DNA from 3 places in the Kitasatospora sp. NPDC001095 genome. Region 3 is predicted to be linked to each of the others. Evidence: predicted binding sites of a transcription regulator. Region 3 holds the regulator's gene; each other region holds the start of a gene.
The links. The regulator HrcA, encoded in region 3, represses chaperone genes, less so after heat shock. The targets are predictions, from matches to a motif close to TTNGCACTCNGNNNNNCNGAGTGCNAA.
Positions count from the first base shown of each region.

Region 1: the regulator HrcA is predicted to act here: its motif matches at 1,556-1,582, upstream of groES (co-chaperone GroES).
Region 2: the regulator HrcA is predicted to act here: its motif matches at 2,355-2,381, upstream of groL (chaperonin GroEL).

Region 1 is NZ_JBSFKQ010000003.1:152,540-156,666, forward strand. Features, by position in the region: gene ACWDBB_RS04740 (THUMP-like domain-containing protein) at 1-1,080, opposite strand, end outside; gene ACWDBB_RS04745 (hypothetical protein) at 1,139-1,474, opposite strand; gene groES (co-chaperone GroES) at 1,724-2,029, shown strand; gene groL (chaperonin GroEL) at 2,146-3,777, shown strand; gene ACWDBB_RS04760 (LysR family transcriptional regulator) at 3,910-4,127, shown strand, end outside.
Region 2 is NZ_JBSFKQ010000055.1:7,443-11,569, forward strand. Features, by position in the region: gene thrC (threonine synthase) at 1-1,152, shown strand, start outside; gene ACWDBB_RS30880 (MoaD/ThiS family protein) at 1,179-1,457, shown strand; gene ACWDBB_RS30885 (cold-shock protein) at 2,011-2,214, shown strand; gene groL (chaperonin GroEL) at 2,538-4,127, shown strand, end outside.
Region 3 is NZ_JBSFKQ010000036.1:70,417-74,543, reverse strand. Features, by position in the region: gene ACWDBB_RS25505 (16S rRNA (uracil(1498)-N(3))-methyltransferase) at 1-228, opposite strand, end outside; gene dnaJ (molecular chaperone DnaJ) at 308-1,447, opposite strand; gene hrcA (heat-inducible transcriptional repressor HrcA) at 1,523-2,557, opposite strand; gene htpX (zinc metalloprotease HtpX) at 2,842-3,762, shown strand; gene pspAB (PspA-associated protein PspAB) at 3,878-4,127, shown strand, end outside.

The sequences.
Region 1 (4,127 bases), on a different contig from region 3:
CTGGCGGCGCAGCTCCTCCGGGGTGATCGCCATCCCGCGCTTCTTGATCACCACCGTGCCGACCGCGCGCTCGCGCAGCAGCGCCTTCAGCCTCTTGATGTTGAACGGCAGCACGTCGGTGAGCTCGAAGGCGTGCGCGTACGGGGTGGCGACCAGCTCGTCCGAGGTCAGGTAGGCGATCTTCGGGTCGATCAGCCGGCCGCCCACCTGCCCGGCCACCTCGGCCACCAGGTGGGCCCGGATCACCGCGCCGTCCGGTTCGTACAGGTACCGCCCGACCGGGCCGGCCGGCGGGTCGGGCAGGTCGCCGCCGGTCAGGCTGGCGCCCTGCGGCAGCAGGGTGGCGCGGTGCGGGCTCGCGGCCCGGGTGCCGAACCAGAGCACCGCCTCCTTGACGTCGCCGTGGTCGGAGACCCACTCGGCCTCGGCGTCCTCGGGCACGGCCTCGTGCGGGATGCCGGGGGCCACCTTCAGCGCGCCGATCGGGGTGCGCCGGCCCGCCTCGATCGCCCAGGAGAGCGGCGGGGCGTACGCCTCCGGGTCGAACACCCGGCCGCGCGAGGTGCGCCGGGCCGGGTCGGTGAACACCGCGTCGTAGCCGGTGACGTCCACCTCGGCGACGTCCGCGCAGCGCACCTCGACCAGCTCGGCCAGGCCCAGCGCGGCGGCGTTGGCCGCGGTGGCGGCGCAGGCCGCCGGGTCCTTGTCCACGGCCAGCACCTCGATGCCCGCCCTGGCCAGCGCCAGCACGTCGCCGCCGATGCCACAGCACAGGTCCGCCAGCCGTCGTACGCCGAGGTCGGCGAACCGTCGCGCCCGCCACTCGGCGACGCTGCGCCGGGTGGACTGCTCGACCCCGTTGGGCGTGAAGTACATCAGGTCGGCGTCCGCCCCGAACTTCGCCCGCGCCCGCTGCCGCAGCCGCGCCTGCCCGAACGCCGCCGACACCAGCTCCGCCGGGTGCTCCCGCCGCAGGCGCGTCGCCAGCGCCAGTTCCTCCTCGGGGGTGAACTCGCGCAGTTCGGCGAGCAGGGCCTGGCCCTCGGGGGTCAGCAGCGGCTGGAGGTTCTCGGTGTCCACGAGGCCATTCTCGCCGGTCGGGCGAGGAGGAACGCGGTCACGGCCACGCCGGACGTCGTCACCGCCACAGGACGCCCGAGGAGAAGAGCGCCGGCAGCACGAGCGGGGAGAGCGCGGCGGTGACGGGGAGGAAGCGGTAGCCGGACCGCCGGGTGCGGAAGGCGACCACGAGGCCCACGGCCAGCGTGACGACCGGGGCGGCCAGCATCCCGATGCCCAGGAAGGCCCAGATGAGCCCGTCCCCGTCGTCACCGTGCCCGGGGCCGCTGCCGAGGCAGACGACGAAGGAGAAGACGACGAACGGCAGTACGGCTCCCAGCAGCGGCAGTGCCAGCAGGGAGAGCGCCGCGTCCTTGAGCCTGGACGGGTCGATACGGGCCGGGATCGGGGTCATGGCAGGGAGTCTGTCGGGGCGGGCCGCCTCGCACATGAGTACGGCTACTCATCCGCGAACCGGGGGCCCGAGGGCGCGCCGTTGGCACTCTGGTTGACTGAGTGCTAACACGGCCCTATGGTCGTCCTTGGCACTCCCCACCAGGAGAGTGCTAACGCGACGACGCGTGTCTGACCCCCGCGACGGCAGACCCGCAGGATCGCCCCTACCCGTTAGAAAACCCCGTAATCTCCGAAGGGGAGCTCGGACGTGACCACCAGCAGCAAGGTTGCCATCAAGCCGCTCGAGGACCGCATCGTGGTCCAGCCGCTCGACGCCGAGACCACCACGGCCTCCGGCCTGGTTATCCCGGACACCGCCAAGGAGAAGCCCCAGGAGGGCGTCGTCCTGGCCGTCGGCCCGGGCCGCTTCGAGGACGGCCAGCGTCTGCCGCTCGACGTCGCCGTGGGTGACATCGTCCTGTACTCGAAGTACGGCGGCACCGAGGTGAAGTACCAGGGCGAGGAGTACCTGGTGCTCTCCGCCCGCGACGTTCTCGCGATCATCGAGAAGTAAGACGTCCCGACCCGCCCCGGATCCGTGTCCCAAGTGACAGGGGCCCGGGGCGTGGTTGTTGGTTCACGTAGTTCGGCGGCCGGTGGCCCGGCCGCAGCCCCGAGGGAATAGGGAACATGGCGAAGATCCTGCAGTTCGACGAGGACGCCCGCCGCTCGCTGGAGCGCGGTGTCAACAAGCTGGCCGACACCGTCAAGGTGACCATCGGCCCCAAGGGCCGCAACGTCGTCATCGACAAGAAGTTCGGCGCCCCGACCATCACCAACGACGGTGTCACCATCGCCCGTGAGGTCGAGCTGGACGACCCGTACGAGAACCTTGGCGCGCAGCTCGTCAAGGAGGTCGCCACCAAGACCAACGACGTCGCGGGCGACGGCACCACCACCGCCACCGTGCTGGCCCAGGCCCTGGTCAACGAGGGCCTGCGCAACGTCGCCGCCGGCGCCGGCCCGGCCGCCCTGAAGAAGGGCATCGACAAGGCCGTCGCCGCCGTCTCCGAGCACCTGCTCTCGGTGGCCCGCGAGATCGAGGGCAAGGACGACGTCGCCGCCGTCGCGTCCCTCTCCGCCCAGGACACCCAGGTCGGCGAGCTGATCGCCGAGGCGATCGACAAGGTCGGCAAGGACGGTGTCATCACCGTCGAGGAGTCGAACACCTTCGGCGTGGAGCTGGACTTCACCGAGGGCATGCAGTTCGACAAGGGCTACCTGTCGCCGTACTTCGTCACCGACGCGGAGCGGCAGGAGGCGGTCCTGGAGGACCCGTACATCCTGATCAACCAGGGCAAGATCTCCTCCATCCAGGAGCTGCTGCCGCTGCTGGAGAAGATCCTCCAGGGCGGTTCCTCCAAGCCGCTGCTGATCATCGCCGAGGACGTCGACGGCGAGGCGCTGTCGACCCTGGTCGTGAACAAGATCCGTGGCACCTTCAACGCCGTCGCCGTCAAGGCCCCGGGCTTCGGTGACCGCCGCAAGGCGATCCTCGGCGACCTGGCCGTCCTGACCGGTGGCCAGGTCATCTCCGAGGAGGTCGGCCTCAAGCTCGACCAGGTCGGCCTGGACGTGCTGGGCACCGCCCGCCGCGTGACCATCACCAAGGACGAGACCACGGTCGTCGACGGTGCCGGTGACGCCGAGGCCGTGGCCGGCCGCGTCGCCCAGATCAAGGGCGAGATCGCCGCGACCGACTCCGACTGGGACCGCGAGAAGCTGCAGGAGCGCCTGGCCAAGCTGGCCGGCGGCGTCTGCGTCATCAAGGTCGGCGCCGCCACCGAGGTGGAGCTGAAGGAGCGCAAGCACCGCCTGGAGGACGCCATCTCGGCGACCCGCGCCGCGGTCGAGGAGGGCATCGTCGCCGGTGGTGGCGCCTCCCTGGTCCACGCCGCCAAGGTGCTGGAGGACGGCCTGGGCCTGTCGGGTGACGAGGCCACCGGTGTCGCCGTGGTCCGCAAGGCGCTGCACGAGCCGCTGCGCTGGATCGCCCAGAACGCCGGCCTGGAGGGCTACGTCATCACCTCCAAGGTCTCCGAGCTGGAGATCGGCCAGGGCTACAACGCCGCCACCGGCGAGTACGGCGACCTGGTGAAGGCCGGCGTCATCGACCCGGTCAAGGTCACCCGCTCTGCCCTGGAGAACGCCGCCTCGATCGCCTCCCTGCTCCTCACCACCGAGACCCTCGTGGTGGAGAAGAAGGAGGAGGAGGCCGACAACGGTCACGGCCACTCGCACGGCCACGGCCACTCGCACTGAGGCTCCGACGCCTGACCGGAGGCCCGGTCCGCGCCCCGCGAGGGGAGGCGGGCCGGGCCTCCGGCGTTCACCTTCACGCTTCAACTATCAGTAGAATTTTGCAGAATGCAAAGTTTGCCTTATAACTAAGGCATGATCGAGGCCCGCCACCTGCGCGTCCTGCGTGCCGTCGCCCGCACCGGCTCCTTCTCCGCCGCCGCCCGCGAGCTGGGGTGTACCCAGCCCGCCATCAGCCAGCAGATGAAGGCCCTGGAGAAGTCGGTGGACACCCCGCTGGTGGTCCGCTCGGGCCGCGGGATGCAGCTCAGTGAGGCCGGGCGGGTCCTGCTCAAGCATGCCACCGGAATCCT
Region 2 (4,127 bases), on a different contig from region 3:
GAGATCGCCTACGAGTTCGGCAGCGAGGGCGCCGAGGAGCTGCGCAAGCGGATCGAGGCCGGTCCGGCCTCCATCTGGAGGTACGCGCCGCTGCTGCCCGTTCCGGCGGACGTGGCCTCGAAGCCGAACCTGAACCCGGGGTGGACCCCGCTGGTGAAGGCGGACAACCTGGGCCGGGAGCTCGGGTTCACCGCCCAGCTGCACGTCAAGGACGACTCCGGGAACCCGACGCACTCCTTCAAGGACCGGGTGGTCGCGTGCGCGATCGAGGCGGCCCGGGCGTTCGGCTACACCACGCTGTCCTGCTCCTCCACCGGCAACCTGGCCGGCGCGGTGGGTGCGGCGGCGGCCAGGGCCGGGCTCCGGTCCTGCGTGTTCATCCCGCACGACCTGGAGCAGGGCAAGGTCGTCATGGCCGGGGTGTACGGCGGTGAGCTGGTCGGCATCGAGGGCAACTACGACGACGTGAACCGCTTCTGTTCGGAGCTGATCGGCGATCCGGCCGGCGAGGGCTGGGGCTTCGTCAACGTGAACCTGCGGCCGTACTACGGCGAGGGCTCCAAGACGCTGGCGTACGAGATCTGCGAGCAGCTCGGCTGGCGGCTGCCGGAGCAGATCGTGATCCCGATCGCCTCGGGCTCGCAGCTGACGAAGATCGACAAGGGCCTCCAGGAGCTGATCAGGCTGGGCCTGGTCGAGGACCGGCCGTACCGGATCTTCGGTGCCCAGGCCGAGGGCTGCTCGCCGGTGTCGGCCGCGTTCAAGGCCGGCCGGGACGTGATCAAGCCGGTCAAGCCGGACACCATCGCCAAGTCGCTGGCGATCGGCAACCCGGCCGACGGCCCGTACGTGCTGGACATCGCCCGCCGCACCGGTGGCGCGGTGGAGGACGTCACGGACGCCGAGGTCGTGGCGGCGATCCGGCTGCTGGCGCGGACCGAGGGGATCTTCGCCGAGACCGCGGGCGGGGTGACCGTCGGCGTGCTGAAGAAGCTGGTCGAGACCGGGCAGCTGGACCCGTCGAAGGAGACCGTCGCGATCAACACCGGCGACGGCCTGAAGACCCTGGACGCCGTCTCCGAAGCCGGGATGACCGCCGTCATCCGCCCGACGCTGGACTCGTTCCGCGCCGCCGGCCTCGTGTCCGCCTGAACCATCCGCCCCCGCAAGGAGAAGTCATGAGCGCCAACGTCCGCATCCCCACCATCCTGCGCACCTACACCTCCGGCGCCGCCGAGGTGACCGCCGAGGGCGCCACCCTGGCCGAGGTCGTCGCCGACCTGGAGAAGAACCACGCGGGCATCTCGGCCCGCATCCTGGACGACACGGGCAAGCTGCGCCGCTTCGTGAACGTGTACGTGAACGACGACGACGTGCGCTTCGCCGAGGGCCTGGCGACCGGGATCGAGGACGGCGCCAGCATCTCGATCATCCCGGCGGTGGCCGGCGGCTGCTGAGCCCGCGAGAGAACCCGCGGTCGCCCGCGCGTACGGAATTCCGCTGTCCGTATGCGCGGGCGACCGCTCGCATTCCTGCGGGAATATTTCCGGGTCGAGTCGGAGTAGAGTGTCGCTCGGCTGGGAACAGGGTTTCCCTTTCGGCCCAGCAGTGCTCGTTCGGCCCCGCAGTGCTCGGCCCGGGGCGTCCGGCCGATGAGACCGGCCCGTGAAACCTGTCAGGCAGATGTCAGAATTACCGCAGGCATTTGGGTAATTCGTCCGCTATGTCCGGCGTGAAATGCCGAGAACATCCCGATTCGGTCCGTCCTGTCCCTTGACGCCGTACCGGAATTACCGGTGGTTGGGCCTGTTGCAGAGGGCGTCGATCCGGATACATTCAGCGGCGGTCGACGCAATCACCCGCTCGTCGGAGGCCGCCTGGCGTCCTGTGCGGAGGGTTGCGGCGTGCACGGCTGCGCCCAGGGGGGGTTCCCCGGGCCGGCCTTCAACCAACCCGGGCCCGCGACCTGCGGGCGCGTGAAGGGCCAGCACAGCACTAGGGGAGTTCGGAATGGCTCAGGGCACCGTCAAGTGGTTCAACGCGGAGAAGGGCTACGGCTTCATCGCGGTCGACGGTGGTGCGGACGTCTTCGTCCACTACAGCGCGATCCAGATGGACGGCTACCGCACCCTCGAGGAGGGCCAGCGGGTCGAGTTCGAGATCTCCCAGGGACAGAAGGGCCCGCAGGCGGACATGGTCCGCGCGGCGGTCTGACCCCTTCCGGCTCCAGGAGCTCGGCGCGGCCCCACGGCTGGTGACCTCTCGCTTCTCGACGGGCCCGTGCGACGCGTGTCGCACGGGCCCGTCGGCGTTCCCGGGCGGCTCCCGCGGCGGCTCGCGGATTGCCGATTGGGCTTGCACTCGACCACCCGGAGTGCTAATCATTGGCGTTAGCACTCACAGTGTGAGAGTGACAGCGGACCGGGTCGGTGAGGCCCCCGGGAGCGGCAGGGGAATGGACCTCCGCGCACCAGGGCCGTCCGTCGCGGGCACCCCTTGGTCCGAGCAGTCGACCGTGTCCCGGAGGACCACTTCTGATGGCCAAGATCATCGCCTTTGATGAGGAAGCTCGCCGCGGCCTTGAGCGTGGCATGAACCAGCTCGCCGACGCAGTGAAGGTCACGCTCGGCCCCAAGGGTCGCAACGTCGTGCTGGAGAAGAAGTGGGGCGCCCCCACGATCACCAACGACGGTGTCTCCATCGCCAAGGAGATCGAGCTCGAGGACCCGTACGAGAAGATCGGTGCCGAGCTCGTCAAGGAGGTCGCCAAGAAGACGGACGACGTCGCGGGTGACGGCACCACCACCGCCACCGTGCTCGCCCAGGCCCTGGTTCGCGAGGGTCTGCGCAACGTCGCCGCCGGCGCCAACCCGATGGCCCTGAAGCGCGGCATCGAGAAGGCCGTCGCGGCCGTCTCCGACCAGCTGCTGGCCCAGGCCAAGGACGTGGAGACCAAGGAGCAGATCGCCTCCACCGCCTCCATCTCCGCCGCCGACACCCAGATCGGCGAGCTGATCGCCGAGGCCATGGACAAGGTCGGCAAGGAAGGCGTCATCACCGTCGAGGAGAGCAACACCTTCGGCCTGGAGCTCGAGCTCACCGAGGGCATGCGCTTCGACAAGGGCTACATCTCCGCCTACTTCGCCACCGACCTGGAGCGCATGGAGGCGACGTTCGAGGACCCGTACATCCTCATCGCCAACTCCAAGATCGGCTCGGTCAAGGACCTGCTCCCGCTGCTGGAGAAGGTCATGCAGAGCGGCAAGCCGCTGGTCATCATCGCCGAGGACGTCGAGGGCGAGGCCCTGTCGACCCTGGTCGTGAACAAGATCCGCGGCACCTTCAAGTCCGTCGCCGTCAAGGCCCCGGGCTTCGGTGACCGCCGCAAGGCCATGCTCGGCGACATCGCCATCCTCACCGGTGGCACCGTCATCTCCGAGGAGGTCGGCCTGAAGCTGGAGAGCGCCGGCATCGACCTGCTGGGCACCGCCCGCAAGGTGGTCATCACCAAGGACGAGACCACCATCGTCGACGGTGGCGGCGACAGCGAGCAGGTCGCGGGCCGCGTGAACCAGATCCGCGCCGAGATCGAGAACAGCGACTCGGACTACGACCGCGAGAAGCTCCAGGAGCGCCTCGCCAAGCTGGCCGGCGGCGTGGCCGTCATCAAGGCCGGCGCGGCCACCGAGGTGGAGCTCAAGGAGCGCAAGCACCGCATCGAGGACGCCGTCCGCAACGCCAAGGCCGCCGTCGAGGAGGGCATCGTCGCCGGTGGTGGCGTCGCCCTGCTGCAGGCCGGTGTCGCCTTCGACAAGCTGGAGCTGGACGGCGACGAGGCCACCGGTGCCAACATCGTCAAGGTCGCGCTGGAGGCCCCGATCAAGCAGATCGCGACCAACGCCGGCCTGGAGGGTGGCGTCGTGGTGGAGAAGGTGCGCAACCTCCCCGCCGGTCACGGCCTGAACGCCGCCACCAACGAGTACGTCGACCTGGTCGCCGAGGGCATCATCGACCCGGCCAAGGTCACCCGCTCCGCGCTGCAGAACGCCGCCTCCATCGCGGCGCTGTTCCTCACCACCGAGGCCGTCATCGCCGACAAGCCGGAGAAGGCCGCCGCGGCCGCCGGC
Region 3 (4,127 bases):
CCGTCGCACGGCGGCGACCGTCACGTCGATCCCGTCCTTGCCGAGCACCGTGTCGACCGTGCCGTCCACGCCGAGCCCCAGCCCGTCGGCCAGGGTCACCGCCTCGCCCGGCTCCAGCCGCTTGACCGCGGCCGCGTGCCGCCCCTCCGGGCCGTCCAGGCGCACCACGGCCCCGGGCGCGGCGGCGGCGATCCGCTCGGTCTCGACGAAGAAGACGGGCGCGGTCATGACGGAAAACCTCCAGAAGTGGGACGGACACACGGAAGGGGTGCCGGGGGCCGAGCCCCCGGCACCCCTCCGCGGACGACTACCGGCCGTTGAAGGCGTCCTTCAGCCGGGAGAAGAGGCCCTGCTGGCCCGGTGCGAACTGGCCGGACGGGCGCTCCTCGCCGCGCAGCACCGCGAGGCGGCGCAGCAGCTCCTCCTGCTCGGCGTCGAGCTTGCTGGGCGTCTTCACCTCGACGTGCACTATCAGGTCGCCCCGGCCGCCGCCGCGCAGGTGGGTGATGCCCCGGCCGTGCAGCGGGATCGACTGCCCGGACTGGGTGCCGGGTCGGATGTCGACCTCCTCCAGGCCGTCCAGGGTCTGCAGCGGCACCTGGGTGCCGAGCGCGGCCGCCGTCATCGGGATGGTGACGGTGCAGTGCAGGTCGTCCCCGCGCCGCTGGAAGATGTTGTGGGTGGTCTCGGCGATCTCGACGTACAGGTCGCCGGCCGGGCCGCCGCCGGGGCCGACCTCGCCCTCGCCGGCCAGCTGGATCCGGGTGCCGTTGTCGACACCGGCCGGGATCTTGACGGTCAGGGTGCGGCGGGCCCGCACGCGGCCGTCGCCGGCGCACTCCGGGCACGGGGTCGGCACGACGGTGCCGAAGCCCTGGCACTGCGGGCAGGGGCGGGAGGTCATGACCTGGCCCAGGAAGGACCGGGTGACCTGGGAGACCTCGCCCTTGCCGCGGCACATGTCACAGGTCTGCGCCGAGGTGCCGGGGGCCGCGCCCTCGCCGCTGCAGGTGGTGCAGGTGACGGCGGTGTCGACCTGGAGTTCCTTGGTGGTGCCGAAGGCGGCCTCCTCCAGGGTGATCTCCAGCCGGATCATGGCGTCCTGGCCGCGGCGGGTGCGCGAGCGCGGGCCGCGCTGGCCGGCCGCGGCGCCGAAGAAGGCGTCCATGATGTCGGAGAAGCCGAAGCCCGCCGCGCCGGCCCCGAAGCCGCCCGCACCGCCGCCGCCCGGGGACAGCGGGTCCCCGCCGAGGTCGTAGACCTGACGCTTCTGCGGGTCGGAGAGCACCTCGTAGGCGGCGTTGATCTCCTTGAACCGCTCCTGCGTCTTCGGGTCCGGGTTGACGTCCGGGTGCAGTTCGCGTGCCAGGCGCCGGAACGCCTTCTTGATCTCGTCCTGCCCCGCATCCCGTCGGACGCCGAGTACCGCGTAGTAGTCCGTGGCCACCAAATGCTCCGCTTGTTCCGCCTGTAGTAGTGCTGCGACTGGACGCCGCCGTCGGAGGCCCGACGGCGACCCTTGCTAGGACTCGGCCAGGATCTGGCCCACGTACCGCGCCACCGCTCGCACCGCCCCCATTGTGCCCGGGTAGTCCATCCGGGTCGGACCGATCACACCCAGTTTCGCCACGCTCTCGTCGCCCGAACCGTAGCCGACCGAAACGACCGAGGTGGAATTCAGCCCCTCGTAGGCGATCTCCCGCCCGATCCGGACCGTCATCCCGGCGTCCGCGGTCTCACCCAGGAGACGGAGCAGGACGACCTGCTCCTCCAGGGCCTCCAGCACCGGCTGGATGGTGAGCGGGAAGTCGTGCCCGAAGCGGGTCAGGTTGGCCGTGCCGGCCAGCATGATCCGCTCCTCGTTCTGCTCGGCGAGCGTCTCGAACAGCGTCGCCAGGACCGTGCTGACGGTCGGCCGGTCGGCCTGCTCGAACTGCGCCGGCAGCTCCTCCAGCAGCCCCGGGACCTCCGGGAGGCGCCGGCCGGCGGCTCTCGCGTTGATCCGGGCCCGCAGGTCCGCCAGCACCGTCTCGCCGACCGGGCCCGGGCAGTCGACCATCCGCTGCTCGACCCGGCCGGTGTTGGTGATCAGCACCAGCATCACCTTGGCCGGGGCCAGCGCCACCAGCTCGATGTGCCGGACGGTGGAGCGCGTCAGCGACGGGTACTGCACCACCGCGACCTGCCGGGTGAGCTGGGCGAGCAGCCGCACGGTGCGGGCGACCACGTCGTCCAGGTCCACCGCGCCGTCCAGGAAGTGCCGGATGGCCCGGCGCTCGGGGGCGGTCATCGGCTTGATCTCGGCGAGCTTGTCGACGAAGAGGCGGTACCCCTTGTCGGTGGGGATGCGGCCGGCGCTGGTGTGCGGCTGGTGGATGTAGCCGTCCTCCTCCAGCGCCGCCATGTCGTTGCGGACGGTCGCCGGGGAGACCCCGAGGTTGTGCCGCTCCACCAGGGCCTTGGAGCCGACCGGCTCCTCGGTGCCCACGTAGTCCTGCACGATCGCGCGGAGCACCGCGAGCTTGCGTTCGTCCAGCTGGCGGACCTCACCGGCCATGGGGCACGCACCTCCGTCCTCGCACGTCGTCCGACCGTGTCCCTCGCTGCGGGCCGTTCCGGGGCCCTCGGCCTTGGCACTCTGAACGTACGAGTGCCAGAACCGTACCTGCCAGTGTACGGCCCGGGTCCTGTGGCAGGAACGGCCCGACCGGGGTGATCCTGCCCGCAGTTCCGGACACGGCCCGCGGGGCCCCGCCGGTTCGATCCTCCCGGCGCCGCAGTGGTGCCGGGAAGCCGTCCGGGTGGCAGCATCGAAAGCGACGGCGAACGGAGGAGCAAGCGATGTCGAGCTCGGGCCAGCACACCCGTTTCGCGCCCGACCGCGGCCTGACCAGCCGCATGGTCGCGACGATGTTCGTGATCGGGCTGCTGTACGTCGGTTTCACCGGCCTGCTGATCGCGCTGCTGCGCGGCGCCTGGCCACTGATCGTCCTGATCTCCGGCGGGCTGTTCGTGGCCCAGTTCTGGTTCAGCGACAAGATCACCGAGCGGGCGATGGGCGCCCGCCAGGTGTCCCCGGAACAGTTCCCCCAGCTGCACGGCACGGTCGACCGGCTCTGCGCCCTCGCCGACATGCCCAAACCCCGGGTGGCGGTCGCCGACAGCGACATGCCGAACGCCTTCGCCACCGGCCGCAACCCGCAGAACGCGGTGGTCTGCGTGACCACCGGGCTGCTGCGCCGGCTGGAGCCGGAGGAGCTGGAGGGCGTCCTCGCCCACGAGCTGTCGCACGTCGCCCACCGGGACGTCGCGGTGATGACGATCGCCGGCTTCCTCGGCGTCCTCGCCGGGGCGATGACCCGGATCGCCGTGTACGGCGGGTTCATGGGCGGCGGGCGCAACAACAACGACCAGAACGCGGCCGTCCTGGCGCTGATCATCCCGCTGGTGTCGATCGTCGTCTACGCGATCAGCTTCCTGCTCACCCGGCTGCTGTCCCGCTACCGCGAGCTGGCCGCGGACCGGGCCGCAGCGCAGCTCACCGGCCGGCCCAGCGCCCTGGCCTCGGCGCTCACCAAGGTGACCGGGCAGATCGCGGCCATCCCCAGCAAGGACCTGCGCCAGGCGCAGCCGTACAACGCCTTCTACTTCGCCCCCGCGCTGAGCGCCCGGGAGACCGCCTCGCAGCTGTTCTCCACCCACCCGACGCTGGAGAAGCGGCTGGAGCAGCTGGCGAGGATCTCCGGGCAGCTCGGACACTGAGCCCGACCCGACCCACCGATTCCGTCCCGACCCGTCCCAGCCGATTCCGACCCGACCCGACTCAGCCGATTCCGTCCCGACCCGTCCCAGTCCGTTCCGTCCCGAAAGGACCGCCGTGGGATTCCTGGACACCCTGTTCGGCCGCACCAAACCCGTCAAGCCCGACCTCGACCAGCTGTTCGGCGTGCCGTCCGCCGCGCTCACCCTGGAGGCCGGGGCCGGGTTCACCCCCACCGGGCTCGGCTCGGTCTGCTTCGCCGCCGTCGAGGGCGCGGCCTTCGTCCAGGTCGAGCAGCAGGTCAGGGCGCTGCTGGACGCCGACACCGAGCGCGGCGGCGTCCCGGTGGAGGCCTCCAAGGACGGCT